DNA from 2 places in the Hansschlegelia sp. genome. Region 2 is predicted to be linked to the other one. Evidence: predicted binding sites of a transcription regulator. Region 2 holds the regulator's gene; the other holds the start of a gene.
What was found. Region 2 encodes PhoB, which activates phosphate uptake and scavenging genes when phosphate is short. Its sites were predicted from a motif close to TGTCATNNANCTGTCAT; they were not measured.
Positions count from the first base shown of each region.

Region 1: VM780_RS02165 (DUF47 domain-containing protein) is a predicted target of PhoB. The motif match lies at 3,682-3,698, and genes of this name have one in related genera.

Region 1 covers NZ_DATLJK010000004.1:150,568-164,996, forward strand. Annotated here, with positions in the region: gene VM780_RS02155 (vitamin B12-dependent ribonucleotide reductase) at 1-1,894, opposite strand, end outside; gene VM780_RS02160 (siderophore-interacting protein) at 2,584-3,648, shown strand; gene VM780_RS02165 (DUF47 domain-containing protein) at 3,825-4,469, shown strand; gene VM780_RS02170 (inorganic phosphate transporter) at 4,477-5,487, shown strand; gene VM780_RS02175 (hypothetical protein) at 5,566-5,850, opposite strand; gene VM780_RS02180 (DUF3008 family protein) at 5,960-6,151, opposite strand; gene VM780_RS02185 (hypothetical protein) at 6,170-6,478, opposite strand; gene VM780_RS02190 (hypothetical protein) at 6,555-6,728, opposite strand; gene VM780_RS02195 (UDP-glucuronic acid decarboxylase family protein) at 6,761-7,795, opposite strand; gene VM780_RS02200 (CgeB family protein) at 7,807-8,940, opposite strand; gene VM780_RS02205 (CgeB family protein) at 8,937-10,031, opposite strand; gene VM780_RS02210 (CgeB family protein) at 10,028-11,140, opposite strand; gene VM780_RS02215 (glycosyltransferase family 4 protein) at 11,137-12,255, opposite strand; gene VM780_RS02220 (NAD-dependent epimerase/dehydratase family protein) at 12,299-13,387, opposite strand; gene VM780_RS02225 (NAD-dependent epimerase/dehydratase family protein) at 13,384-14,429, opposite strand, start outside.
Region 2 covers NZ_DATLJK010000002.1:29,398-43,826, reverse strand. Annotated here, with positions in the region: gene VM780_RS00625 (ATP-binding protein) at 1-357, shown strand, start outside; gene pstS (phosphate ABC transporter substrate-binding protein PstS) at 510-1,556, shown strand; gene pstC (phosphate ABC transporter permease subunit PstC) at 1,636-2,631, shown strand; gene pstA (phosphate ABC transporter permease PstA) at 2,710-3,507, shown strand; gene pstB (phosphate ABC transporter ATP-binding protein PstB) at 3,504-4,352, shown strand; gene phoU (phosphate signaling complex protein PhoU) at 4,399-5,112, shown strand; gene phoB (phosphate regulon transcriptional regulator PhoB) at 5,124-5,825, shown strand; gene VM780_RS00590 (DUF378 domain-containing protein) at 5,863-6,075, opposite strand; gene VM780_RS00585 (GcrA family cell cycle regulator) at 6,289-6,843, opposite strand; gene VM780_RS00580 (aspartate aminotransferase family protein) at 7,275-8,465, shown strand; gene argF (ornithine carbamoyltransferase) at 8,462-9,394, shown strand; gene VM780_RS00570 (Hsp33 family molecular chaperone) at 9,404-10,414, shown strand; gene VM780_RS00565 (TRAP transporter large permease subunit) at 10,441-11,769, opposite strand; gene VM780_RS00560 (TRAP transporter small permease subunit) at 11,775-12,389, opposite strand; gene VM780_RS00555 (TRAP transporter substrate-binding protein) at 12,459-13,589, opposite strand; gene apaG (Co2+/Mg2+ efflux protein ApaG) at 13,892-14,323, shown strand; gene VM780_RS00545 (hypothetical protein) at 14,328-14,429, opposite strand, start outside.

The sequences.
Region 1 (14,429 bases), on a different contig from region 2:
CGGGGAGGGTGGAGAGGCCCTCATAGCCCTGCGCCTCGCCGCGGGCGGCGCGGGCGTGGTTGCGGATGACGCGCAGCATGTGCTCGCGGTTCGGCGCGAAGCCCTCGAAGGCGCCGAGCTCGCCCGCCATCTCGGCGGAGGTCGCATAGGCGACGCCGGTCATCAGCGCGGACAGCGCGCCGCACAGCGCGCGGGCCTGCGGAGAGTCATAGCCGATGCCGGACGACATCAGCAGGCCGCCGATATTGGCGTAGCCGAGGCCGAGCGTGCGGTAGCGCCAGGACAGCTCCGCGATCTGGCGCGACGGGAACTGCGCCATCAGCACCGAAATCTCGAGCACGACCGTCCACAGCCGGCAGGCGTGGGCGTAGGATTCGACGTCGAACGACTTATCCGCCCGGCGGAACTGCAGCAGGTTGAGCGAGGCGAGATTGCAGGCCGTGTCGTCGAGGAACATGTATTCCGAGCACGGATTGGACGCCCGGATCGGCCCGGAGGCCGGGCAGGTGTGCCAGTCGTTCACCGTGGTGTGGAACTGCACGCCAGGGTCTGCGCACGCCCAGGCCGCGTAGGAGATCTGGTCCCACAGCTTGCGCGCCTTCAGCGTCTTCACCGGCTTGCCGGTGGTGCGGGCGGTCAGCGTCCAGTCGCCGTCATTCTCCACGGCGCGCAGGAAATCGTCGGTGACGCGCACCGAGTTGTTCGAGTTCTGGCCCGAGACCGTGAGGTAGGCCTCGCCGTCCCAGTCGGTCGTGAAGGTCTCGAGGTCGATCTCGGTCTCGCCCTGGCGGGCGAGCTGGATCACCCGGCGGATCATGTTGTCGGAGACCTGGGCCTTGCGGGCGAGCTTCACCTCGCGCTTCAGCGCCGGGTTCTTCTCGGGCAGGAAGCAGTCGTCGCCCTCGCCCTCGCAGTTCACGCAGGCCTTGAGGATCGCGCGGACGTGCTTCTTGACGATCCGCGAGCCGGTGACGAGCGCCGCGACCTTCTGCTCCTCCTTCACCTTCCAGGAGACGTAGTTCTCAATGTCGGGGTGGTCGGCGTCGACCACGACCATCTTGGCCGCGCGGCGCGTGGTGCCGCCGGACTTGATCGCGCCCGCCGCGCGGTCGCCGATCTTGAGGAAGGACATCAGGCCGGACGACTTGCCGCCGCCGGACAGCCGCTCGCCCTCGCCGCGCAGGCCCGAGAAGTTCGAGCCGGTGCCGGAGCCGTATTTGAACAGGCGCGCCTCGCGCACCCACAGATCCATGATGCCGCCCTCGTTCACGAGGTCGTCCGAGACGCCCTGGATGAAGCAGGCGTGCGGCTGCGGCCGCTCATAGGACGAGGCGGAGGGGCGCACCTCGCCGGTCTTGTGGTCGGCGTAGAAATGGCCCTGGCTCGGCCCGTCGACCCCGTAAGCCCAGTAGAGCCCGGTGTTGAACCATTGCGGGGAGTTCGGCGCGGCCTTCTGCGTCGCCAGCATGTAGGCGAGCTCGTCGAAGAAGGCGCGGGCGTCCTCTTCGGTGTCGAAATAGTCGTGCGTCCAGCCCCAATAGGTCCAGGTCCCGGCGAGCCGGTCGAACACCTGCCGGGCGTCGCGCTCCGGGCCGAACCGCTCGGACTCCGCCAGCGCGTCGAGCGCAGCCTCGTCGGCGACGGAGCGCCACAGCCAGGACGGGACGGTGTTCTCCTCGACCGCCTTCAGCTTCGCCGGCACGCCCGCCTTGCGAAAATACTTCTGCGCCAGGATGTCGACGGCGACCTGGCTCCACGCCTCCGGCACGTCGATGTCAGCCGCGCGGAACACGGTCGAGCCGTCCGGATTGCGGATCTCGCTCGTCGCCTTGCGGAACGGAACCTCGGCGTAAGGAGACTGGCCGGCCTTGGTGTAGCGACGTTCGATGCGCATGACGTCCGAAGCTCCAATTCAGACCGGATGCGCCCCCGCGACGCGTCCGGGCCGCTCGCGCGGCGCAGCATTTGGCCCGTCATGCTCAACGCATGAGGGGGCGATCCCGCGCAAAGGTTTGCGCGACGGCGTCCGGGGAGGCTGCCCGCCTCTGCCCGTCGAATTCCGAGATGGTCTGACTCTCGCCGGGGCCTTTGGACGACCCCGCTGAGAGGGACAAACCTAAAGCGAGTCTCGCCGACGGGTCGAGTCGGAAATGGGGTTATCCACGCTAGCTCTCGTGAACGCCCGGCCTTCCGCCACAAGATATAGTGTTCCGGCAGAAGTGAATCAAACGTTGATGGCCGCTTGCGGTGATCGCTGAGGAGGCTGATTCCCCTCAGCTTCGGGACCGCCAGCGCCGCCTTGGAGCGCTGTGGACAACAGCGGGGAAAACGCGAAGCGATGCGGCTTCCGCATCAGTCGCCGGGGGCGCCGATCGCGACATGGGCGGCTTCGGCGGCCTTTGCCGCGAACGATGAAGCAGAGGCGATCCTGCAAGTCATGGCATGCGGCGCAGTCAGTTCAAGTTTATGTTCAGGCTGAAATTAGAATAAGTCGATCAAGCTGGAATTGATTGCCCCGTCGCCGCCTTGCGTCATAGATGTCGGCCTGTCGCGCGGTCAGCGCGACGCAGCGCGGAGGGCATAGTGGCGTCTCTGATCTCACGCACCGAAGTGACGTTGCCGGACCCGCATCGCGTGGCGTCGCTGCTGATCGAGCACATGCAGGAGCACGACGTGCTCTGCGAGCTTGTCGACGGGCGGACCCTTGTCGACCTCGGGGTCGGCAGCGGGGCGATCGAGGTCACGGCGACGGCCCTCAAGGTGGAGCTCACCGCGCAGGACATGGGATCGCTCGAGCTGCTGCGCGCCTTCGTGGCCGAGCATGTCGAGGAGTTCTGTGAGGGCTTTACGCCGACAATCGCGTGGCGCGGCAATGTCGCGGCGTCCGACCGGATCGCCGACTTTCGCGAGCTCACCCTCAAGTCGGCAGTCGAGCTCACGCCGAAGATGCGCCGCCTGACCTTCTCGGGCGAGGATCTCGCCCGCTTCGACTCCCGCGAGGGCATCCACGTCCGGCTGTATTTCCCGCCAGACGGAGTGGCGCAGCCGGAATGGCCGCGGGTGGGGGCTGACGGGCAGATCGTCTGGCCGCCGGAGGAGCGCAAGCCCGCCGTTCGCTACTACACCGTGCGCTGCGTGCGGCCCGAAGCGGGCGAGATCGACATCGACTTCGTGCTGCACGACGATCCGGGGCCGGGCGCCAGCTTCGCCGTCCGCGCCGAACCGGGCGCGGTGTGCGGCATGGCGGGGCCTGTCGGCAAGATGGCGCCGCAGTCCGGCTGGACGTTGCTTGCGGGCGACGAGACCGCCCTGCCGGCGATCGCCCGAACGCTGGAGCTGATGCCCGCGCGGGCCCGCGGGACCGCCCTGATCGAGGTCGGCGGGCCCAGCGAGGAGGTTCGACTGGAGGCGCCGGACGGCTTCGAGATTCGCTGGCTGCACCGCTCCGCCGCGCCGGCCGACGGCGGTTCGCCGCTTGCGCAGGCGGTGGCGTCAGCGCTCCGGCCTGAAGCCGACGACGCTTACGCCTGGGTCGCCTGCGAGTACGGCGCCGCGAAGGAGATCCGCGCCCATCTTCGCTCGGCGTGGAAGCTGGCGCGCGACCGCCACATGGTGGTCGGCTATTGGGAGCGCGCCCCGGCCGCCTGAGTCGCTCCGCCCGTCGTAACGGCGCCACAGCGCATGACGGCAATGTGACGCTTCCCGCCCGGCGCGCTGGGCCGCCACTGGACAGCGCCTACATTTTCCTTCACCTGCCAAGCGGAGCCGGGCGTCCGGATCCGCAACTCTCGCCCTGGCGGCGACGCGACGAGAGGCCAAAGGTGATGCTGAGCGCATTCCGGAAACTGATGCCGCGCGAGGACAGGTTCTTCGACCTGTTTGAACGGCATTCGCGCACGCTGGTCGCCGGCGCGCACGCGCTGCAGAAGCTGCTGGAAGGCGGCGACGAGGTGCCCCGCTACTGCGCCGAGATCGTCCGCTGGGAGCATGAGGCGGACGATATCGCGCGCGAGGTGCTGCAGACCGTGCGGCGCAGCTTCATCACCCCTTTCGATCGCGGCGACATCAAGGACCTCATCCAGTCCATGGATGACGCCATCGACCAGATGAACAAGACCGCCAAGGTCATCACGCTTTATGAGCTGCGCAGCTTCGACCCGCTGATGCGCGAGATGGGCGTGACGGTCGTCGAGGCCGCGAATCTGACCGCCGAAGCGGTTCCGCTGCTCAGCGCGATCGCCAAGCACGCCACCCGGATCAGCGAGATCACCGAGCAGGTCACCCGCGTCGAAGGGCGCTCGGACGATCTGCACGACCAAGGGCTGAAAAAGCTCTTCCAGTCGGCCGGCCGCGACAACGCGATGGAGTATTTCGTCGGCAGCGAGATCTATCGGCATCTCGAGGACGTCGTGGACCGCTTCGAGGACGTCGCGAACGAGATCAGCGGCATCATGATCGAAAACGTCTGAGCGACCGATGACGGAGGCCGCGACGCTCGCCCTGCCGCTCCTGATCGGACTGATCGGAGTAGCGCTGCTCTTCGACTTCCTGAACGGCCTGCACGACGCGGCCAACTCGATCGCCACCATCGTCTCGACTCGGGTCCTGAGCCCGCGCTACGCGGTGTTTTGGGCGGCCTTCTTCAACTTCATCGCCTTCCTGTTCTTCGGGCTGCATGTCGCGCAGACGATCGGCACCGGCATCGTGGACGCCGCTATCGTCGATCCCAGGGTGATCTTCTGCGCCCTGATCGGCGCAATCGTATGGAACGTCCTGACCTGGATTCTTGGAATTCCGTCCAGCAGCTCGCACGCCCTGATCGGCGGGCTGGTCGGGGCCGCGCTGGCGAAGGCGGGCTTCAGCGTCATCGTCTGGACCGGCCTCGGCAAAACCGTCGCGGCGATCGTGCTGTCGCCGCTCGTCGGCTTCCTGCTGGCCCTGCTGCTGGTGCTGGTGGTCTCATGGGCGGTGGTGCGGCAGACGCCCTTCGGAGTGGACCGCGAGTTCCGCCGGCTGCAGTTCGTCTCGGCCTCGCTCTATTCGCTCGGCCATGGCGGCAACGACGCCCAGAAGACCATGGGCATCATCGCGGTGCTGCTCTACTCGCAGGGCCATCTCGGCGGCGAGTTCCACATTCCGCTCTGGGTGGTGCTGAGCTGTCAGGCCGCGATGGCGCTCGGGACGCTCTGCGGCGGCTGGCGCATCGTCCACACCATGGGTTCGCGCATCACCCGGCTGGTTCCGATGCAGGGATTCTGCGCCGAGACCGGCGGCGCGCTGACGCTGTTCATTGCGACGTGGCTCGGCGTGCCGGTGTCGACGACTCACACGATCACCGGCGCGATCGTCGGCGTCGGCGCGGCGAAACGCACCTCCGCCGTGCGCTGGGCGGTGGCCAGCAACATCGTCATCGCCTGGGTTCTGACGCTCCCGGCGGCCGCCCTGATCGCCGCCGCTAGCTACTGGATCACGGGCGTATTCGCCTGACGTAAAAAAGGCGGCGCGCCGAAGCCGCCGCCTTGTACGCCTGCCGGCCGGCGCGCCCGAAGAGCGCGCCGCTTCTGATCACTTCGGCTGGTCGGACGACTTCGGCGTCTCGGCCCCGCCGCCGCGCCGGGCGTCCTGGTCGGCCTGCTGCTTCTGCACCTCGTCCGGGTTCTTCTGCACGTTCGGAGCGACGTCGTTCATCGCGCCGGTGGTGCCGGGGGAGGTCTTCTGGTCGCCGCTCGCAGAGCCCTTGTCCATGGACGACGTACCGTCGTGCTTCATGTCATTGGACTGCGCGTAAGCGCCGCCAAGCATGAGGGCGGTGGCGGCGGCGGCGAGCGTGATGCGCTTCAGCATGGGCATGGTTCCTCTCCAGTTTTTAGGCACAAGAGGAACTCTTGAGCAGGGAATTTGTTCCCGGGACCTTAGGCTGAAGTCCAGCTGACGCGGCGCGCTGCCGGCGCGACGTCGACTACTCTGATTTCGAAACGTGCTCCGGCTTGCCCTTTCGGCCGCCGGAGGCGAGCTCGTGGAGCTCCTTTTCCGTCATCGAATCAGCCATCGAGCGCGACGCGCCCTTCAGGTCGCTCTTCTTGGTGTCGCCGCGCTTCGCGGACAGGGCCGCGCCGGCGGCCTTCTGCTGCGACTTCGATTTCGCAGGCATGGCTCTTCCTCCTGCCGATCAGCCCCACCAGCGGTCCGAGGCCCGCCGGCGGTCGCTCGAGCAGATCGTCATGGCGATCACAGCGCCGGCCGCGGCCGCAAGACCGAGCGCAGCGAGGCCGGGGTGCTGAACGAGGGTGTCGCGCGCCCGCGTTGCGCCTGCGCGCACCGTCGTGGCGAGATCGTCATCCTCTTCGAACAGGCGGTGCGACATGTGCCGCGGCCGGCCGTTGATGCGGCTCACGCGGCGCGTGAGATCGTCCACGGTCTTTCGCAGATCGGCGACCTGCGGGCGATGCGTCTCATTCGAGTTTGTCTGTTCGGCCATTTGCAGCCTCCTCCATTGAGCGCTCAAGCGCCTTCGGAGGAGGAATTCGCGAGGCCGGAAATCGTTCCGGCGCCGGTCAGCCCTGGCCGTCGTCCGCGATCTGATCGGCGCCGCGCTTCTCGGCGATATGCACAAGCACGGCTTCCCGGGTCGGGTAGGGGCCGAACACCGGCGTTCCGTGCTCGTCCACGGCCCACCAGCCCACCTGGGCGCCGTCTTTCGGTTCGGAGAAGTAGACCGGCTTCAACATCGCGACATCCTCCTCGAGCGCGTTTTCTCTCTCTAGAGAAGGCCCGCTTCGACGGCGTCCGCGCCGTTGACGACCGCCTCCGCCGGGCGCTGCCGGAACTCGGCGGCGCGTTCCGCGAAATAGGCGCAGGTCTCCGCGAGCCCAGCCTCCAGCGTCACCTGCGGCGCCCAGCCCAGATAGCTCTTGGCGCGGCTGATGTCCGGGCGCCGCCGGCGCGGGTCGTCCACCGGAAGCGGCTTCGTCACGACGACGCAGTCGGCGCCCAGATGGGCCAGCACGAGGCGGACGAGCTCGTTGACCGTGAGCTCCTGCGGATTGCCGAGGTTGATCGGCCCCGGCAGATCCTTGTCGCAGGCCATCAGACGGATGAAGCCCTCGACGAGATCCGAGACGTAGCAGAACGAGCGCGTCTGCTCGCCCGAGCCATAGACGGTGATGTCCCGCCCGCTGAGCGCCTGGCAGATGACGTTCGAGACGACGCGGCCGTCGTCCGGCTGCATTCTGGGGCCGTAGGTGTTGAAGATGCGGGCGATGCGGGCGTCGACGCGTCGGGCCCTCAGCGCGTCCGAGGCGAGGCACTCGGCCGCCCGCTTGCCCTCGTCGTAGCAGGCGCGCGGGCCGATCGGGTTGACGTTGCCGCGATAGGTTTCGGGCTGGGGATGGACGTCCGGGTCGCCATAGACCTCGCTGGTCGATGCCAGCATGAAGCGCGCGCCCTTGCCGGCTGCGAGGCCGAGCAGCTGGTGCGTGCCAATGACGCTCGTCAGCATCGTGTGCTCAGGGTCCGCCTGATAGTGCGGCGGCGACGCCGCGCAGGCGAGATTGTAGATCTCGTCGATCCGATCGCGGCCCGAGGCGATGCGCTGGGGCAGGGGATCGATGACGTCGGCCTCGATCAGGGTGAAGCGCGGCTCGCGCTCGAACTGGCGCAGGTTCTCGATCCGGCCGGTGAGCAGATTATCGATGCAGATCACGCGGGCGCCGTCCGCGATCAGCCGGTCGCAGAGGTGAGAGCCCAGGAACCCCGCACCTCCGGCGACGACCGCCGTCTTTCCGCCCGATCGCATCTCCGACATCGTCACGCTCCCACCGCGAGGCCCCTCGAAGCCTCCTCGCCGACTCCGGTCTCGCCAGAACCCGCCTGCACCTCGTGCACATAGGTCTCGAATTGCCGCGCGCGATGGCTCGCGGTATGGCCGCCGAGCACCTTGGCGCGCGCAGCGCCCGCAAGCCGGGCGACGCGTTCCGCAGGCCACTCCCGCACCGCGCGCAGCACGTCGTCGGCGTCCCCGGCGATGACGATCTCCTGGTCTGGCCGGAAAAGCTCGTCGAGCCCTGCCCAATTGTCGGAGACGACCGGGCACCCGGTCGCCGCGGCCTCGAACAGCCGCACGCTCGGGCTGTAGCCGGCGGCCGTCATGTCGGCGCGCGTCAGGTTGAGCGTGAAGCGGCTCGCCGCGTAGAAGCCGGGCAGCTCCGGCGGCGCCAGGTGCGGGATCCACTCGACGTTCGCCGGCCAGGCGAGATCCGCCGGGTAGCCTGACCCGGCGACCGCAAACCGCAGGTCCGGGGCGCGACGCGCGACCTCCAGAAGAAGGCTTTCCAGCTTCGGCTGTCGGTCGGGGCTGTAGGTTCCGAGATAGCTGAGGTCCCATCGCTTCGGCAGGTCCTGCGGCGCGAAGGCCTCCGGGTCGACCGAGCAGTAGAACGGGCGCGCCGCGCGCGCGCCGTAATCGGTCTCAAGCCGCCGCAGCGTCGGCCCGCCGGTGAACGACAGATAGACGTCGAACAGCCGGATGACGTCCGGCGTGAGGTAGGCGCAGCGCGCCTGGTCGACCGCAGCCAGCGTGACGGGCGTGTCGATGTCGTAGAACAGATAGGCGCCGTCGCGGACGAAGCCGCGGACCCGTCGCGCGACCTCGGTCCCGTCCGGCACGTAGGAGCCGACCATCACGGCGTCGGCGTTGGCGATCCGCTCCCGCCAGCGGTCGAGCTCGGCGACGCTGTCGTAGAGCGCTAGCTCGCAATAATCCGGGTCCGTCAGGTCGCGGTGGCTCGCATACCAGGGCTGGTCCCGCTCGAGGAAAAGGATGCGGTGGCCGCGCGCGGCGAGCGCCTTCAACAGGGCGCGGAACGTGGTGGCGTGGCCATTGCCCCAGGAGGAGGAGAGGCTAAGCCCGAGCACCACAATGTCGAGCGGACGCGAGCTCATGCGGCGTTTTTCTCCCGCTTGGCGGCGATCTCCCGCCTGAGCAGCGCGTCGACCTGGTCGCCGCGGCGCTCATAGGTGTGTTCGGCCAGCACCCGACGCAGCGCGCGCTGGCCGATCGCCTCGGCGCGCTCGCGCGTGAGGCCGGCGATGTGCTCGGCGACGTCGGTTCCGTCACGGGCCACCAGCACCTCCTCGTCCGGCGTCAGGAACAGCTCGAGCCCTTCCCAGGCGTCCGTGATCAGGCAGGCGCCGGCGCCGGCGGCCTCGAACACGCGCGTCGCGGGCGAGAAGCCGGTCGCCGCCATGCTGTCGCGGGCGATGTTGAGCACCGCGCGGGGCGTCACGTTGAAGGCGTTGTGGTCGCGTGTGTAGACGTGGCCGAGATGGCGCACGTTCTCCGGCAGCGCACGATGTTCCCAGCCCGAACCACCGAGGAGGAACGAGCGCTCGGGAAGGCGCGCCGCGGGCTCGAGGAAGAAGGTCTCTACCCGCGCCTCACGGTCGGGCAGGCGGTTGCCCAAAAAGGCGAGGTCGCAGGCGAAGCGCTGATCCGGCGCGACTGGATGATGGCTCTCCGGGTCGAGCGCATTGTAGACCGGCACGCAACGACGCGCGCCGAGCCCCTCATAGGCGTTCACCACCGGGTCGCCGCCGCCATAGGTCAGCACCATGTCGATCTGGCCGAACGCGTCGGAGATCGGGTGGCCTGGACGGCCGCGGATTTCGGCGAGCGTCGCCGGCGCGTCCACGTCCCAGAAGATGCGCAGCGCGTCCGGCCGGGCGGCGCGCATGGTCTGCGCCACGAGTTCGTCGTCGAAAACGCCGACGCCGCTCGCCTTGACCACCACGTCCGCGTCCGGCGCCTCCGCCACCACGCTGCGCAGGCCATCCTCGGTCGCCGGCCATACCACGACCTTCGCCCAGTCCGGCGGCTCGATGTCGCGATGCGACTGCCGGTCGAACGCGTCGGGCTCATAGAAAACGATCTCGTGCCCGCGGCGGGCGAGCGCGGACAGCACCCCCCGGTAGTAGGTCGCCGCCCCGTTCCAGTAGGACGACAGCAGGCTCGATCCGTAAAACGCGATCTTCATACCGTGGCGCTCTCGATCTGTGACGCGCGCAGTTCCGAGACGAAGCCGAGGAGCTCCTCGGCGCGATGCCGGCAGGTGTGACGGGCGCGAATGGCCGCGAGGCCATTGCGCGCGAGCTCCTGACGAAGCTCCGGATCGTTCCGCGTGGCGCGCATGTGGGTCGTCATCTCGGCTTCATCGTTCGCGACTAGAAAGTCGCGACCGGGCTCGAACAGGCGCTCGCTGTCCGCCCAGGGCGCCGACAGCAGCGGAACGCCGCAGGCGAGCGCCTCGAACACCCGGATGGTGGGGATGCCCGGCAGGCTCTGCACGTAAAGCCGGCGGGGAACGTGCACTGTCGCGAGATGGCGGGCGTAGACGTCCGGCGCACGGGGGTTGGCGAGCCAGCCATGATAGCTCGCGCCATGGCGGGCGAGCTCCTTCAGCGCTTCGCCGGGATAGCGGACCCCGTAGATGTCCAGCCGCAGGCCGGCCGCGGCCGCAGGGCGGAGCAGAAAGCGGCGGAGCTCGTCGCTGCGCTCGTCATCGCCCCAGTTTCCGATCCACACGAGCCCGTCGCGCTCGCCCTCAATGGCCGGCGGGTGGAACAGGCGGGTGTCCGCGGCCTCATGCCAGACGAAGGCGCGGCGGCCCCAACCGAGTCTCCGATAGGCATCCGCGAGGCTCGCCCCGAAGGCCAGCACGCCGTCATAGTCGTCGAGTCGGTAGCGGCCCATCGCATCCGGCTCGCTCGCCATCCGGTGATGCGTGTCGTGGAACAGCAGCGTGAACCGGGCCCCCTGCGCGCGAAGGCGGCCGAGCGCGTTCACCAGCGCCGGCTCGTTCCACTCGTGGACGAGCACGAGATCCGCCCCCTCCGTGAGGGCGGCGAGGTCAGGTTCATCCCCATAGGTTTCGAAGGACAGCTCCGGATAGGCGGATAGGAACGGCGCGAAGCCGGCTTCGCCATGGTCCGCGACGAGGTTCTGCACGCTCCAGGGGTTTTCCGGCTCAAGCGCAGACACCTCATGGCCGGCTTGCGCGAGTTCGCGGAGCACGCCACGGACGAAATGCGCGTTGCCGTGGTTCCAGCAGGATCGCAGCGAATGGGTGAAGTAGACGATCCTCATGCCGCTGCTCCGACGTGATCGGGAGCAGAGAGCGCCTCGCGGTAGAGCCGGAGCATGCCGGCGGTCATCGCGTCCCGGGTGAAGCGGCGCGAGCGCTGCCGGGCGAGGGCGCCGAAATGGGCCCGCTCATTGGGCGCATCAAGCAGGCGGGCGATGTGATCGGCGAAGCCGTCGGCGTCGCCCGGCGCCGCGAATAGCGCCGCTCCGTTCCAGAGCTCGCGCAGCGTCGGGATGTCGGAGAGCACGAGCGGGCAACCTGCGCGCGCCGCCTCCAGCGCGGCCAGACCGAAGGGCTCGTAGCGCGCGGCCGAGGCGAACACAGGGCGGCGGGCGAGCCGCGCCCGGACCTCGTCCGCGCTGAGCTGGCCGAGCGCTTGTATGGTCTGAAGCCGGATCGCCGCAGCGCCGTCCGGGGAAGCCAGCGCGCCGGCGGCCTCGAACGGGACGGCGATGCGCGCCGCCGCCAGGTCCAGCGTCGCGACGTCCTTGGCCTCGTCCCAGAGCCGGCCGACGGTGAAGACGCTCGCAGCTCCGGGAGAGACGGGCTCGTCGCGCGGCGCGGCGCCGATACCGTTCGGCACCACGACCGGCTCATGCGCCAGCCCGTAGGCCGCGCGGGTCGCTCTGGCGAAGGCGGCGGTCGGAGCGACCAGACGGTCAGCGGCGACATGGCCGTGCGCCGTCGCGGCGACGCGCCACTCGAAGTCGGCGGCCGGTGGGCCGTCGCGCATCGTCTCCCACCAGGTCGCAAGGCAGGAGTGGCAGCTGACGATGACCGGAACGCCGTAATCGGCCAGGGCGTAGGCTGCGCTATGGAGGTGCACGACGTCGGCTGAGGCCGCCCGTGCAAAGGCGGCGAGCGCCTCGGCCGCATCGCTGATCTCGCCGGCAGAGCGCGCCAGCCAGTCCAGCGGCAGGCCGGTGGGCGCGACGGTCACGCCCGGGTAGACTTCCGCGGCTGCGATCTGGCGTGGGGTCGGCGCCGGACCAAGCGTCGCAAGCGTCGTCGCGACGCCGGCCGACGACAGCCCGGCGGCGAGCTCGACCGCGTGGGTCCAGACTCCCCCGACCGCGTCGGCGGTCAGCAGAAGGCGGAGCTCCGAGGCTTCGCTCATCAGCGGTCCGCCCCCGATAGCCGGCGGGCGGCGAGCGGCTTCGTCACGCCGCGCCTCCCGCCACGGCGAGCGCGGGCGCTTCGCGGCGCATCGAGGACAGCCACTCGATGAGATCGCCAAGCCCGTCGCGCCAGTGGCGCGGCCGCGGCAGTTCGAGCTCCTGAGCGGCGCGGCGCGTGTCGGACACGTAGTAGCGCTGGTCGCCGGCTCGCCACGGCGCGAGTTCGGACGCGATGGGTCGGCCGGTCAGCTCGATGATCGCCGCCATGACGGCCCTGAGGCTCACGACGTTTTCAGGACCGCCGCCGAGATTGAAGGCGCGGCCTGAGATCGCCTCGATCCGCTCGGCGGCGGCCACATAGGCCTCGACCGCGTCGCTGACATGCAGAACGTCGCGCACCTGCAACCCGTCGCCATAGATCGTCAGCGGCGAGCCTTCGAGCGCCGAGCGCGCGAAATGCGCGACCCAGCCCTGGTCCTCGGTGCCGAGCTGGCGGGGTCCGTAGATGCAGCTCATCCGCAGCACCGCCGTCGGCAGGCCGAAGCTGCGCGAATAGTCCAGGACGTACTGGTCCGCCGCGCCTTTAGAGCAGCCATAGGGCGTGTGGAAATCGACCGGTCGGCTCTCTCCGACGCCGTAGCGCCGCAGCGCGGCGTCGACCGGCGCGTACCCGTCCTGCTCCTGCACGAGCTCGACGTCGCCCAGATCGCCATAAACCTTGTTGGTGCTGGCGAAGATCACAGCCGGTCGCCGCGCGTTCTGCCGCGCGGCCTCCAGCACGTTGATCGTGCCCAGTGCGTTGACTTCGAAATCCGCGCGCGGGTCGACGAGGCTGGTCGTCACCGCGGTCTGGCCAGCGAGATGGTAGACGGTGGTCACGTCTCGCATCGCCGCCGTCACAGCGCTCATGTCGCGGACGTCGGCGATCACCACCTCCACCCGTTCGGGGTGGCGGCGGCGCAGCCACTCGACATTCATCTCGACGCCAGGCCGCGCAAGCGAGTCGAGCACGCGCACGGGCCCGCCGTCGCGCGCGATGCGATCGACCAGATTGGATCCGATGAAGCCTGCGCCGCCGGTCACGAGCGCTGGGGCGCGGGACGAGCCGCCGCCGCGGGACCCGACGCTCATCGCATCAGCCCCCGCCTCTCAAGCTCGAGCCGGGCGTCGCCCACGCGGTCCACGGGCGTCTGCTGACTGACCCATTCGACGAGATCGCCCAGCGAGTTCTCGAAATCGCGCTCGGCCCGGAAGCCAAGGGTCCGCTCGATCTTCGAGACGTCAGCGATGCAGTGGCGAATATCGCCCGAGCGCGCCTTCTCGGCGATCTCCGGCTGGAGATCCTCGCGGCCCATGACGCGCGCCAGCGACACGGCCACGTCCTTGATCGAGCGGTCGCGGCCGCTCGCGACATTGAACACCTCGCCATTGGCCTCCGGCCTGTCGAGGACGGTCAGGAACGCGCGCGAAATGTCGTCGACGTTCACGAAGTCGCGACGCTGCTCGCCATCCTCGAACACAAGCGGCGCCTGACCGTTGAGGATGCGCGAGGCGAAGATCGCCAGGACGCCCGTATAGGGGTTTGAGAGCGCCTGGCCCGGGCCATAGACGTTGAACAGGCGCAGCGCCGCGCCTTCCATGCCGTACGCCGCGGTGACGTTCAGCGTCAGCCGCTCCTGGACGTATTTGGTCAGAGCGTAGACCGAGCCGACATTCGGGCGCTTCGTTTCGGGCGTGGGCACCGGGATCAGCGGGCGCCCCTGAGCGTCAGTCGGGTCCCAGGCCCCGGCGGAGCCCTTCACGCGCTGCACTTCCTCGAGCAGGGCGCCGTCGGCGTCGCGATAAAGGCCCTCGCCATAGACGCTCATCGAGGACGCCACCACGACGCGCTGCACCGGCTGATCGATCAGCTCCTGGAACAGCACGGCGGTGCCGAGGTCGTTGACCGCCACGTATTTGTCGATTGCGTACATGCTCTGGCCGACCCCGACCTCGGCCGCGAGGTGCACCACCTTGTCGACGCCCTTGAGCGCGCGCGCCATGGCCGAGGCGTCGCGGACGTCGCCGCGGATGAAATCGTCCGCAAGCGGCACCGCCGGGTCTTCGCCGTGGACCTGCTCGATGAGGCTGTCGAGGATGCGGACGCGGTCGCCCCGCGCGATCAACGCGGACG
Region 2 (14,429 bases):
AACCTGACCGAGAACGCCATCAAATACGGCCAGTCCGGCGGCAGGGTCGACGTGGCCGTGCGGCGCGGCGCCGGGGGTGGCGCCCTGCTGGTGGTGCGCGACTATGGGCCCGGCGTCGCGCCGGAGCACCTGCCGCGCCTGACGGAGCGGTTCTATCGCGTCGACGTCGCGGAGAGCCGCGACAAGGGCGGCACCGGGCTCGGGCTCGCCCTCGTCAAGCACATCGTGCAGCGTCACGGCGGCCGCCTGCTCATCGACAGCGTTCCGGGCCAGGGGGCAAGCTTCACGGTCGCGCTCGAGCGGGCGGAAGACGAACCGCAGGACGCGGCGGAGCTCCCGCTCAAACAGGCCGGATAGCCTCATTCTGCGGGGTCCTGGCCGTCATCCAGCTGTCATGTCGGCGTCATAGAAGAGTTGCGCGGGAGGGATAGACCTCCGGCAGCCTCGATCGCGGACCATCCACGCGGCCGTCGGCAAGATCTCATCGACGAAGGCAGCAGGAGCAGATCGTGAAGCTCAATCGAATTTTCGGAGCGGTCGCCGCTACGATGCTGATGGCCACCCCCGCCTTGGCGCTCGACATCTCCGGCGCCGGCGCGACCTTCCCGTATCCGGTCTACGCCAAATGGGCCGAGGCCTATAAGAAGGAGACCGGCGTCGGGCTGAACTACCAGTCCATCGGCTCCGGCGGCGGCATCAAGCAGATCCAGGCCAAGACCGTGACCTTCGGCGCCACCGACGCGCCGCTCAAGGGCGACCAGCTCGACAAGGCCGGCCTGGTCCAGTTCCCGATGGTGATGGGCGGCATCGTGCCGGTGGTGAACGTCGAGGGCGTCGGCCCCGGCGACCTGACCCTCGACGGTCCGACGCTTGCGAAGATCTTCCTGGGGCAGATCACGAGCTGGGATGACCCGGCGATCAAGAAGCTCAATCCGGACGCCAAGCTGCCGTCGAGCGCGATTGCGATCGTGCATCGCTCCGACGGCTCGGGCACGACCTTCAACTTCACCAACTACCTGTCGAAGGTCTCGCCGGACTGGAAGGACAAGGTCGGCTCCGCCACCGCGGTCGAATGGCCGGCGGGCCTCGGCGGCAAGGGCAATGAGGGCGTCGCCAACTATGTCGCTCAGACCAAGGGCGCCATCGGCTACGTCGAATACGCCTACGCCAAGCAGAACAAGCTCGCCCACGCCAAGATGATCAACAAGGACGGCAAGGCGGTCGAGCCCGTCACGAAGTCGTTCCAGGCCGCGGCGGCCAACGCCGACTGGATGTCGCAGCCGGGCTTCGGCGTCATCCTGACGGACGAGCCGGGCGCCGACAGCTGGCCGATCACGGCCGCCACCTTCATCCTGATCCACAAGCAGCCGCAGGACCCGGCGGCCGCCAGCGAGGCGCTCAAGTTCTTCGCCTGGGCCTACAAGAGCGGCGCGCCGATGGCCGAGGCGCTGGATTACATCCCGATGCCCGAGAAGGTCGTCGCCGACGTCCAGAGCGTCTGGGCGAAGGAGATCAAGGGCGCTGACGGCCGGGCGCTGTATTCCGCCACCAACTGAGGCTTCCGCAGCCTCGTCGCGGGGGCGCCTTCCAGGCGCCTCCGCCCGCTTCTCGTCCTTCCTCTCCGAGACCGCCCGCATGACCGACGCGTCGCTGCAAGCGCCGACACTGTTGCTCCAGCCGGACGCCGCGCGGGCGGGCCGCCTGCGCTCCTTCCGCCTGAAGGACAACGTCTTCCGTCACCTGACGCGCGCCTCGGCGGTAACGGTGCTCGGCATCCTGGGCGGCGTCATCCTGGCACTGGTCATCGGCGCCTGGCTGGCGCTGTCGACCTTCGGCATCGACTTCTTCACCACCGAGAGCTGGAACCCGGTCACCGAGAAGTTCGGCGCGCTTGCGCCCATCTACGGCACGCTGGCGACGTCGCTGATCGCGATGCTGATCGCGGTCCCGGTCGGCCTCGGCATCGCGATCTTCCTGACCGAGCTCTGCCCGCCCGTCCTGCGCCGGCCGGTGGGCGTGGCGATCGAGCTCCTCGCCGGCATCCCGAGCATCATCTACGGCATCTGGGGCCTGTTCGTGTTTGCCCCCTTCCTGCAGGCGACGCTCCAGCCATTCCTGATCACGACCTTCGGCTCGGTCCCGGTTCTCTCGACGATATTCGCCGGGCCGCCCTACGGCATCGGCATCCTGACCGCTGGCCTGATCCTCGCCATCATGGTCCTGCCGTTCGTGACGTCCGTGTCCCGCGACGTGTTCGAGACCGTGCCGGCGGTGCTGAAGGAAGCCGCCTACGGCATCGGCTGCACGCGCTGGGAGGTGATCCGCCGCATCGTGATCCCCTACACCCGCGTCGGTCTGGTCGGCGGCGTCATGCTCGGGCTCGGCCGCGCGCTCGGGGAGACCATGGCGGTGACCTTCGTCATCGGCAACGCGCACCGGATTTCCGGCTCCATTCTGGCTCCCGGCACCACGATCTCGGCGTCAATTGCGAACGAGTTCACCGAGGCGGTCGGCGACCTCTACACCTCGTCGCTGATCGCGCTCGGCCTCATCCTGTTCATCATCACCTTCATCGTGCTTGCGATCGCGCGGCTCATGCTGCTGCGCCTCGAGCGCCAGCAGGGGTCCTGACCGATGTCGCTCATGGCGCCCGTCGCCCACTCCGCAAGCCGCCCGCGCTATATGCGCCGGCGTCGGCTAAACCTTGTCATGATGAGCCTGTCGCTCGCCGCGGCCGCGTTCGGGCTGCTTTGGCTGCTCGCGATCCTGAGCACGCTGGTCTTCAAGGGCGTCGGCGGCCTGTCGCTTGACGTTTTCACGCAGTCGACGCCGCCGCCCGGGTCCCAGGGCGGTCTTCTCAACGCGATCGTCGGCAGCCTGATCATGACGGCGATCGGCGTCGCGCTCGGAACCCCGATCGGCATCCTCGCCGGCACCTACATGGCCGAATATGGCCGCCACAACCGCCTGACGATGACGGTTCGGTTCATCAACGACATCCTGCTGAGCGCGCCGTCGATCGTCGTCGGCCTGTTCGTCTACGAGGTGGTGGTGATCCGAATGGGCCATTTCTCCGGCATCGCCGGCGCGCTCGCCCTCGCGATCCTGGTGGTGCCGGTGGTGGTGCGCACCACCGAGGACATGCTGAACCTGGTGCCCAATCAGCTCCGCGAAGCGGCCTCGGCGCTCGGCCTGCCCCGGGCGATCGTGATCCAGCGGATCGCCTACCGGGCTGCGCGCGCCGGCATGATCACGGGCGTGCTGCTCGCGATCGCCCGCGTCTCCGGCGAGACGGCGCCGCTGCTCTTCACCGCGCTCAACAACCAGTTCTGGAGTTCGGACCTCAACGCTCCGATGTCGAGCCTGCCGGTCGTGATCTTCCAGTTCGCCCTCAGCCCCTACACTGACTGGCAGCAGCTCGCCTGGACGGGCGCGCTCCTCGTCACCTTCGCGGTTCTCGCGCTGTCGATCGCGGCCCGCGTACTCGCAGCCGGGAGTCGGAAATGACCAGCACTGACGTCGCGCGCGCGACCACGATCCCCCCCGTGTCCGCCGCCCGGCCGGCCGACCAGCGGAAGGTTCATGTGGGGGCCGGCCAGGCCGAGAAGATCTCGATCCGCGATCTCAAATTCTTCTATGGGGACTCGCTGGCCCTCAAAGGCATCGACCTGCCGATCTACGAGCGCAAGGTCACCGCGTTCATCGGACCGTCGGGCTGCGGCAAGTCCACGCTGCTGCGGGTCCTGAACCGGATGTACGACCTCTATCCGAAGCAGCGCGCCGAGGGCGAGGTGCTGCTCGACGGGATCGACATCCTGTCCCACAAGCTCGATCTCAACCTGCTGCGCTCCCGGGTCGGCATGGTGTTCCAGAAGCCCACCCCGTTCCCGATGTCGATCTACGACAACATCGCCTTCGGCGTCCGGCTCTACGAGTCGATCTCGAAGTCTGAGCTCGACGGCCGCGTCGAGGCGGCGCTCAGGCGCGCCGCGCTGTGGAACGAGGCCAAGGACAAGCTCGACGCCAGCGGCCTCAGTCTCTCGGGCGGGCAGCAGCAGCGCCTGTGCATCGCCCGCACCATCGCGGTGCGGCCGGAGGTGATCCTGCTCGACGAGCCGTGCTCGGCGCTCGATCCGATCTCGACGGCGAAGATCGAGGAACTGATCGACGAGCTCAAGGCGGACTACACGATCGCGATCGTCACCCACAACATGCAGCAGGCGTCGCGCACGTCCGAGTACACCGCGTTCATGTATCTCGGCGAACTCGTCGAATTCGGCGAGACCGAACAGATCTTCATGAGCCCTCATGACCGACGCACGCAGGACTACATCACGGGCCGCTTCGGCTGAGATGTTGAGACGTCTCGGCTTCAACGTAGATGAAGGCACAAAGGCCATGACCGACCATATCGTCAGCGCGTTCGACGCCGATCTCAAGGAGCTCGGCGACAAGCTCGCCGAGATGGGCGGCCTCTGCGAGAAACTCGTCGCGGAGTCGATCGACGCCCTGCTGCGGCGGGACACGCCGCTCGCCAAACGGGTGATCGAGTGGGACCGCTCCATCGACCGCCTGCAGAACGAGGTCGAGGAGAACGCGATCCGCACGATCGCGCGGCGCGCGCCGGTGGCGATCGACCTGCGGGAAGTCGTCGCCGCCCTGCGCATCGCCAATGATCTGGAGCGGATCGGCGATCTCGCGAAGAACATCGCCAAGCGGGTGGTCGCGCTCGAAGGACAGTTCCAGCCGCCGAAGCTCGCCGGCGGCGTGGCGCACATCTCGGATCTCACGCTCGCGCAGCTCAAAGACGTGCTCGACGCCTATACGCGGCGGGACGAGACCAAGGCGATCGAAGTCTGGAATCGCGACGGCGAGATCGACGCGCTGTACAACTCGCTGTTCCGCGAACTCCTCACCTACATGATGGAAGACCCGCGCAACATCGGCTTCTGCGCCCATCTCCTGTTCTGCGCGAAGAACATCGAACGGATCGGAGACCACGCCACCAACGTGGCTGAGACGGTCTACTACCTCGTCCACGGCGTGCCGCTGACCGACGAACGGCCGAAGGCCGATCTGACCAGCGCGACGGCGATGGACTTCGGACACTGACGGGCGCCCCGATGAAGCCACGCGTCATGATCGTCGAGGACGAAGAGGCCCTGACGACGCTCCTCCGATACAACCTCGAAGCCGAGGGCTACGAGGTCGAGGCCGTCGTGCGCGGCGACGAGGCCGAGATCCGGCTGCGGGAGTCGCCGCCCGATCTGCTGCTGCTCGACTGGATGCTGCCGGGCGTCTCGGGGATTGAGATCTGCCGCCGGTTGCGGACCCGGCGGGAGACCGAGTTGCTCCCCATCATCATGCTTACGGCGCGCGGCGAGGAGGGGGAGCGGATACGAGGCCTCGCGACCGGCGCGGACGACTATGTGGTGAAGCCGTTCTCGGTGCCTGAACTTCTCGCCCGCGTCCGCGCGCTGCTCCGCCGCGTCAAGCCCGAGCACGTCTCGCGGACGCTGAAGGCGGGCGACATCGAGCTCGACCGCGAGAACCGCCGCGTCCGCCGTCACGCCCGGGAGGTCCATCTCGGGCCGACCGAGTTCCGCCTGCTCGAATTCCTGATGCAGTCCGCCGGCCGCGTCTTCACGCGCGAGCAGCTGCTCGACGGAGTCTGGGGCCGCGACGTCTATGTCGACGAGCGGACGGTGGACGTCCATGTCGGCCGGTTGCGCAAGGCCATCAACCGCGGCCGCAAGCCGGACCCGATCCGGACGGTGCGCGGCGCCGGCTACTCGTTTGACGAGACCTTCGCCCGCCAGCAATAGCCGCCGGTCCCCGAGGGGACCGGCGCAAGAGTCGCCCTCAGGCGAGGCGGCGGTCTGCGCTCGCCTCCGAGACGAGCGGCGCGATGCTGATGATCGCCGAGATGCCGACGAGGACATAGACGATCCTGGCGAGCGCCGAGCCGGCGCCGAAGATCGCCGCGACAAGATCGAAGTCAAACAGGCCGACCAGACCCCAGTTCAGGCCGCCGACGATGAGCAGAACGAGTGCGATCAGACGTATCGCGCGCATTTGAGACTCTCCAAAGCGAGTACGAAGCAGGTTCTGCCGAAGTCGTGATGAACCTAGACGCGGCGTTTCGCGACGTCGCGTTCACCGACAACAATGGCAAGACGTGTTCGTTCCTACGCCGGAAAGCCGGCGTGGATCACATTGGAGACAGCGTGTCGTGGAAAAATGCGCGGCGGAGCGGCCTCGGCAGGACCGCTCCGCGTGACGCAGGGTTCAGTGCGTGAGAGCCGGGGCCGGGCGGCGGTCGCGGCGCCGGTCATGCGCGGGCTGATAGGCGATCGCGGCGTGGTGGCCGCAATAGGCGTCGCCGGGCGAGGAGCGCCCGCCGCAGAAGCGGAACTCGGGCTGGCTCGGATCGCCGAGCGGCCAGCGGCACATGTTTTCGCGGAGCTCCATGATGGTGACCCGCTCGCAGACCAGCGCGGCGCTCTCCACGATCTCGAGAGGCACGAGGCGGGGCGCGGCGACCGACCGCGGCGCCGAGACGGGCGCGGCCGCGAGCGCCACGTTGCCGCGCACGCCGTAGCTCTGCTGGCTCGGCGCGGGCGTGGCGGTGGCGACGCGCCGGGGCGCGGCGGCAGGCTTGGCCCGGAGGCGGGCGACGCCGCTCGGCGCAGCCTTTGCCCGGCCGGAGAGCCCGAGGCGATGAACCTTACCGATCACCGCGTTCCGCGTGACGCCGCCCAACTCCGCCGCGATCTGGCTCGCGCTCAGGCCTTCGGCCCAGCGCTTCTTCAGAAGCTCGACCCGCTCATCGGTCCACTGCATCGGATCCTCCAGTGCCGTCGACTCCGCGGAATCCGGCGGCGTCCGTCGCGACGCGTTTCTGCGCCCGACGGCGTGGCCGCCTCATCCACTTGGAAGACGAAGGTGAGCACGAGATGTCGTGCCTTAACGGTTCTTAAAGTACGATATGCCGCGACTCACCGTAAAGAGTCCGGAATGCAACAGTGGGGTTTTCCCCAGCCGGATGCCGGCGGGTTGTCCACAGCCGGTCCACTGCCGCGGAAAGCCCTCAGAACCAAGCATTCCGCCGCTCGCGGCGATTGACAGAGCAGGCGCTCTTTATATTATCGCGCCGATCGAAGAGCCGCTCGGCTGGGGCGGCTCTTTTTCTTTTTCCGGCGGCTATCGGAGCGATCCGCGCAGTGCGCCGGAACGCCGAAAAGGGTTCCGCCGTGACCGCCGCTTCCGCGTTGATGCCCGTCTTCGCCCGCGCCGGCCTCGCCTTCGAGCGAGGCGAAGGCTGTTGGCTCGTGACGGAAGGCGGCGAGCGCTATCTCGATTTCGCCGCCGGCATCGCCGTGAACTCCCTTGGCCACGCCCATCCGCATCTCGTCGAGGCGCTGAAGGCGCAGGCCGAGAAGCTGTGGCATGTCTCCAACCTCTACGCCATTCCGGAGGGCGAGCGGCTGGCGCGGCGGCTGGTGGAGCGGACCTTCGCGGACGTCGTGTTCTTCACCAACTCGGGCGCCGAGGCCCTGGAGGCCTCGATCAAGCTCGCGCGGAAGCACTTCCACGCCAATGGCCAGCCGGAACGCTACCGCCTGATCACCTTCGAGGGCGCCTTCCACGGCCGGACCCTCGCGACGATCGCAGCCGGCGGGCAGGCCAAATATCTCGAAGGCTTCGGGCCGAAGGTCGAGGGCTTCGACCAGGTTCCGTTCGCCGACATTGCGGCGGTCGAGGCGGCGATCGGCCCCGAGACCGCGGGCGTGCTGGTGGAGCCCCTGCAGGGCGAGGGCGGCGTTCGGGTGTTCCCGCCCGCCGCGCTGCGCGCGTTGCGGGAGATCTGCGACCGTGAAGGCCTCCTGCTCGTCGTCGACGAGGTCCAGTCCGGCGTCGGGCGCACGGGCAAGCTGTTCGCCTATGAGCATGCGGGCGTGCGGCCCGACGTAATGGCGATCGCCAAGGGCATCGGCGGCGGCTTCCCGCTGGGGGCCTGCCTCGCCACGCAGGAGGCGGCCGACGGCATGACGGCCGGCGTGCATGGCTCGACCTTCGGCGGCAACCCACTCGCAATGGCGGTCGGCAATGCGGTGCTGGACGTGGTGCTCGAGCCGGGCTTCCTGGATCACGTCGCGCGCATGGGGCTGCTGTTCCGCCAGCGTCTCGCGCAGGTTATCGACGCGCATCCCATGACCGTCGGAGAGGTGAGGGGCGAGGGGCTCCTGCTCGGCCTGCGCTGCCTCGTGCCGAACACGGACGTGGTGGCGGCGCTCAGGGACGAGCGGCTGCTGACGGTGGGCGCCGGCGACAATGTCGTTCGCCTGCTGCCGCCACTCGTCGTCACCGAGAAGGAAATCGGGGAGGCGGTCGAACGGATCGATCGGGGGCTGTCGGCGATCGAACGCAAAGCCGGCCTGCTGGCGCGGGGAGCGGCCGAATGAGCGCCGCGGTCCGGAATTTCCTCGATCTCAGCGACTTGCCAGGAACGACGCTCCGCCAGATCCTCGACGCAGGCGCCGCGATCAAGGCGCGCCGGCGTACGCCGGCCGACGCTCAGGACAAGCCGCTCGCGGGCAAGTTCGTCGCGATGGTGTTCGAGCAGCCTTCGCTCAGGACCCGCATGTCGTTCGACGTGGGCATCAGGGAACTCGGCGGCGAGCCCGTGATGGTGACGGGCAAGGAGATCGAGCTCGGCGAACGTGAGGCGATCGCCGACACCGCGCGCGTGCTTTCGCGCTTCGTCGACGCGATCATGATCCGCATGCTGAAGCACGACGCGCTGCTCGAACTCGCGAGGCACGCCACCGTGCCGGTCATCAACGGCCTGACCAAGGTTTCGCACCCCTGTCAGGTGATGGCCGATGTGATGACCTTCGAGGAACGCAAGGGGCCGATCCGCGGCCGCACCGTCGCCTGGACGGGCGACTCCAACAATGTGCTCGCCTCCTGGATCCACGCCGCGGCGCGCTTCGACTTCAATCTCAGGATCGCGACCCCCGCGGAGCTTAGCCCGGGCGCCCAGATCCTGGACTGGGCGCGCCAGGAAGGCGCCAAGATCGCGCTTGGTCATGACGCCGACACGGCGGTGGACGGCGCCGACGCCGTCGTCACCGACAGCTGGGTCTCGATGGGCGACCGCGACGGCGAGCGGCGTCATAATCTGCTGCGGCCGTTCCAGGTGAACGAGGGGCTGATGAAAAAGGCCGCTCCCGACGCCATATTCCTGCATTGCCTGCCGGCGCATCGCGGCGAGGAGGTGACCGACGAGGTCATCGACGGACCGCAGTCGGCTGTCTTTGACGAGGCGGAGAACCGCCTTCACGCGCAGAAGGGCGTTCTGGCCTGGTGCTTCGGCGCCGTCGGGGCGTAACAGTCGAGCATGACCAAAACTGACTCCGCCGCCATCCGGGAGGACGGCGACGATCGCATCCTGCCGTTCCAGATCGAGGAACTCGACGTGCGCGGTCGCGTCGTCCGGCTCGGGCCGGCGATCGACCGCGTGATCGAGCGCCACGCCTATCCGCCCGCGGTGTCCAAGGTGTTGGGCGAGGCGGTGGCGCTGACCGTGCTGCTGGGCTCGGCGCTCAAGATCGACGGGCGTTTTCAGCTCCAGACGCAGTCTGATGGGCCGATCGGCATGCTGGTGGTCGATTTCGAGGCCCCGGACAAAGTGCGCGCCTGCGCGCGGTTCGACGCCGAGCGTGTGCCCGAGCGCGGATCCACCGGGGCGTTGCTCGGGCAGGGCCATATGGCGCTGACGATCGACCAGGGGCCGCAGATGTCGCGCTACCAGGGCGTGGTCGCGCTCGAGGGCGGTTCGCTCGAGGACGCCGCGCACGCTTATTTCCGGCAGTCAGAGCAGATCCCGACCCGGGTGCGGCTCGCGGTCGCCGAGACCCTGTCGGCTGGCGACGGCGCCGGCCCGAACCATACGTGGCGCGCGGGCGGACTGCTGGTCCAGTTCCTTCCCGAGGCGCCCGAGCGCATGCGGCTGCCGGATCTCGATCCCGGCGACGCGCCCGAGGGCGCGGCGTTCTCCGAGACGGAGGAGGACGACGCCTGGGTGGAGGCCCAGTCGCTGGTCGGCACGGTGGAGGATCACGAGCTGATCGATCCCACGCTCGCCCCCGAGCGGCTGCTGATCCGGCTGTTCAACGAGCGCGAGATCCGCGTTTTCGAAAGCCGCGGCGTCCGCGAAGCCTGCCGCTGTTCACGTGACCGGGTGCTCGGCATGCTGAAGAGCTTCTCGGCCGAGGAGCGGCGCGACATGCTGACCGATGACGGCTCGATCGAGGTCACCTGCGACTTCTGCTCGACGCGCTACACCTTCTCGGCCGAGCAGGTCACGGCGCTCGAGGAACAGGACTTCGACGACAGCGCCGCCGGCTGACATCCGGCGGCGCGCGGCCCCGGCCTCTAGCCGCCGCCGTAAAGCTTGTTCGGCAGCCACAGGCCGATCTGCGGGAAGGTGTAGTACAGCGCCATCGCGAACATCACGATGAACAGGAACGGCATCACGCCGGCGAAGATCTCGTTGATCGTCACGTGTTTTGGCGCCACGCCCTTGAGGTAGAAGGGCGCCATTGCCACCGGCGGCGACAGGAACGACGTCTGGATATTGAGCGCGACCAGCACGCCGAAGAACAGCGGGTCGATGTTGAAGTGATTGAGCAGCGGCAGGAAGATGGGCAGGAAGATCACGATGATCTCCGTCCACTCGAGCGGCCAGCCGAGCACGAAGATGATGACCTGCGTCAGGATCAGGAACTGGACCGGGGTGAGGTCCAGCCCGACGATGAAGTTCTCGACGACCGACTGGCCGCCCAGATAGGCGAAGACGGCCGAGAACACGAACGAGCCGACGAACAGCCAGCACACCATCGCGGAGGCGCGGGCGGTGAGGTACACCGACTCCCGCAGTTTCTCATAAGTCAGCTGGCGATACGCGACGGCGAGCAGCATGGCGCCCATCGCGCCGATCGCAGCGGCTTCGGACGGCGTCGCGTAACCGCCGATGATCGCGCCGAGCACGCCCGAGATCAGCAGCGCGAGCGGCAGGAACGAGGTCGCGAGCGCCCATAGCACCGTGAGGTAGGAGCCGGCCCGCTGCTCCGGCGGCAGCTTCGGCGCGAGCGACGGGTTCAGCACCACTCGGACGATGACATAGAGCATGTAGAGCCCGGCGAGCATCAGCCCGGGAAAGAAGGCGGCCGCGTAGAGCTTTACGACCGAGACCCCGGCGGTCGCGCCGTAAAGGATCAGCATCACGCTCGGCGGGATCAGGATGCCAAGGCAGCCGCCCGCACAGACGACGCCGGCCGACAGCTTGGTGTCGTAGCCGGCGCGCAGCATCGCCGGGAAGGCGAGCAGCCCCATCAGGGTCACCACCGCGCCGACAATGCCGGTGGCGGTCGCAAACAGGGCGCAGGTGAGAAGCGTCGCGAGCGCGAGGGAGCCTGGCAGCCCGCCGGCCGCGAGCTGGATCGAGCGGAACAGCCGGTCGAGAATGTTGGCGCGCTCGACCAGATAGCCCATGAACAGGAACAGCGGCACCGAGATCAGCACGTCGCTCGACATCACGCTGTAAGTGCGCTGAACGAACAGCTGAAAGACCGTGTCCCCCATCGCGTAGTAGCCGAACGCGACGCCGAGCGCCATCAGCGTGAAGGCGATCGGAAATCCCAGAAGAAGCAGCACGACGAACAGGGCGAGCATGATCACGCCCATCATGGGATCGGTGATCATGGCGCTCACAGCTTGGCCTCGTCGACGGAGATCTTGTCCTGGTCGATCTCGACCCGGTTTGCGGCGGCCTCGGCGAGAATGAGTTGCTCGGTTTCCTCGACGTCACTCTGCCGCTGCGGCCATTCGCCGCTCCGGAGGCAGACCACGCAGCGCAGGACCTCCACCACGCCCTGCATCGCCATCAGGACGCCGGTGATCGGGATGATCAGCTTGAACGGCCAGAGCAGAAGCCCGTCGGGCGAGAACGAGCTCGTCTCGTTGGTCTCGTAGGACAGCTCGAAAAAGACCCAGCCGGCGTAGACCATCGCGAGAATGCCGGGGAAGAAGAAGAGAATGTAGAGCACGAGATCCAGGCCCGCCTGGGTGCGCGGACGCCACTGGCGGTACAGGAAGTCGCCGCGGACATGGCCGTTGCGCGACAGCGTGTACGCCCCGGCCGACATGAACAGCAGGCCGTAAAGCATGTAGCTTGCGTCGAAAGCCCAGGTCGTCGGCGCGCCGAGCAGGCGTCGTGACACGACCTCGTAGGTGATCACGAGCGTCAGAACGACGATCGACCATGCGAACAGCTTGCCGACGGCCGCATTGAAGCGGTCGACGGCCAGTAGATAGAATTGCATGGGGAGGGTTTCCGGAATGGCGACGCGAGGCGGAGCGGCCGGCCCGTAGGCCGGCCGCCGTTACAGGCGTCACGCCTGCGAGAAGAAGTGCTCGTAGGCGAGGTCCCGCGGCGCCTCCATCTCGCGCGTCATGCCGACGACGCGCTTGGCGAAGCTCTTCTGGCTCTCGATCACCTTCTGGAAGAACGGGTCCTGCGTGTGGGCGATCACCTTGTCCCAGGCGGCGAGCTGCGCCTCCAGCACGGATTTCGGGGTCGGGATGACCTTGACGCCTGCGGCCTTGATCGCCTCCAGATCCTTGGAGTAGCGGTCCTGCGCCTTCCAGGACATGTCGGCCGAGGCGGCCTCGGCGGCGTAGCGGACGATCGCCTGCACTTCGGCCGGCAGGGCGTCGAACTTGCGCTTGTTGAACAGGATCTCGAAGCACTCGAGCGCCTGATGGTAGCTCTGGACCATGTAGATCTTCGACACGTCCGGGAAGCCGAGCACCCTGTCCGACGACGGATTGTTGAACTCCGCGCCGTCGATCAGCCCGCGGTCGATCGCCGGCACGATCTCGCCGCCCGGCAGAATGGTGACGGCCGAGCCGAGCTCCTTGAACAGGTCGGCGCCGAGGCCGACGGTCCGGTACTTTATGCCCTTCAGGTCGTCGGGGCTGGTGATCTCTTTCTTGAACCAGCCGAGCGGCTGGGTCGGCATCGGCCCCGAGAGGAAGCCCTGCACGTTGAGCTTGAGCACGCCCTGGACGAGTTCATCGTAAAGCTGCTGGCCGCCGCCATACTTGATCCAGGCGAGCAGCTGATTGGCGTTCCAGCCGAAGGGCGGGGCGGTGCCGAACAGCGAGAAGGCCTTGTTCTTGCCGTACCAGTAGGCCGCGACGCCGTGGCCGCCGTCGAGCACGCCGGTCGATACCGCGTCGATGAGCTGGAAAGCCGGCACGACCGCGCCCGCCTGGAGCAGCTCGACCTGGATCCGCCCGGAACCCATCTCGTTGACGCGCTTCACGAAATCGGTTGCGAACTCGTGGAAGATGTCCTTGTTCGGCCAGGTTGACTGGAACTTCAGCCGAACAGCGGCCTGGGCGCGCACGACGGCCGGAGCGGCCACCGACCCTGCGCCGGCGGCAGCCGCGCCGACGAGGAAGCCTCGACGACCGAGACTGTTCCTGGCGGATTTCGGCCGCTCTGGTTTTTCTGGCAGGTCTTTCACGTAAATCCTCCCCTGTCGCGCCGCCCGGTCTTTGACTCGGACGCGCGGAAGCGTTGCGCATCTTCTTGGCGGACGCGCTGTCGTTTCCCCTTGGCCCGTCTTTAGTGATTTTTTCTTTGGGACGCGGGCCGGGGCTCAGTAAATGTGACGCAATGGCGCCGATCAAGCTGAATCTTGGAACGCGCCCTGCCGCCGCCGTGGGGCGCGTTCACTTCTGGTTGCGCTCGATGGCCGCCGCGGCCGCCGAAGCGGCCGCTTGACGGCCGCCGTGGCGGAGCGCTTATCCTGCGCTCATGACTGAGCCGACCGCGTCGACGCCCGAAGAAACGCATTCCTGGACCGCCACGACGCGCGCGATCCGGGTCACGGTCTCGCCCCGCTTCCTGGCGTCCGAATCCGAGCCAGACGAGGAACGCTACGTCTTCGCCTACACGGTCGAGATCGTGAATGAGGGCGAGGAGACGGTCCGCCTGATCGCCCGGCACTGGCGCATCACTGACGGCCATGGGCGCACCGAGGAGGTGCGGGGCCCCGGCGTGGTCGGCGAGCAGCCGACGCTACGGCCCGGCCAGTCCTTCACCTATACGAGCGGCGCGCCGCTGCCGACCCCGTCAGGCATCATGGTGGGCGACTACCACATGCTGACCGAGAACGATCAGCCCTTCGTGGTCGCGATCCCGGCCTTTGCGCTTGAGAGCCCTCACGCGGTGCGCACGCTGCACTGACGCCCTAAAGCCGCTCGCGCTGCGACGGCTCCTCCTTCTGCATCTGCTCTCCCAGCTCCTTCAGCCGCCGCAAGGCGCGTTCGAGGAAGCTCGTGACCTTGCCGAT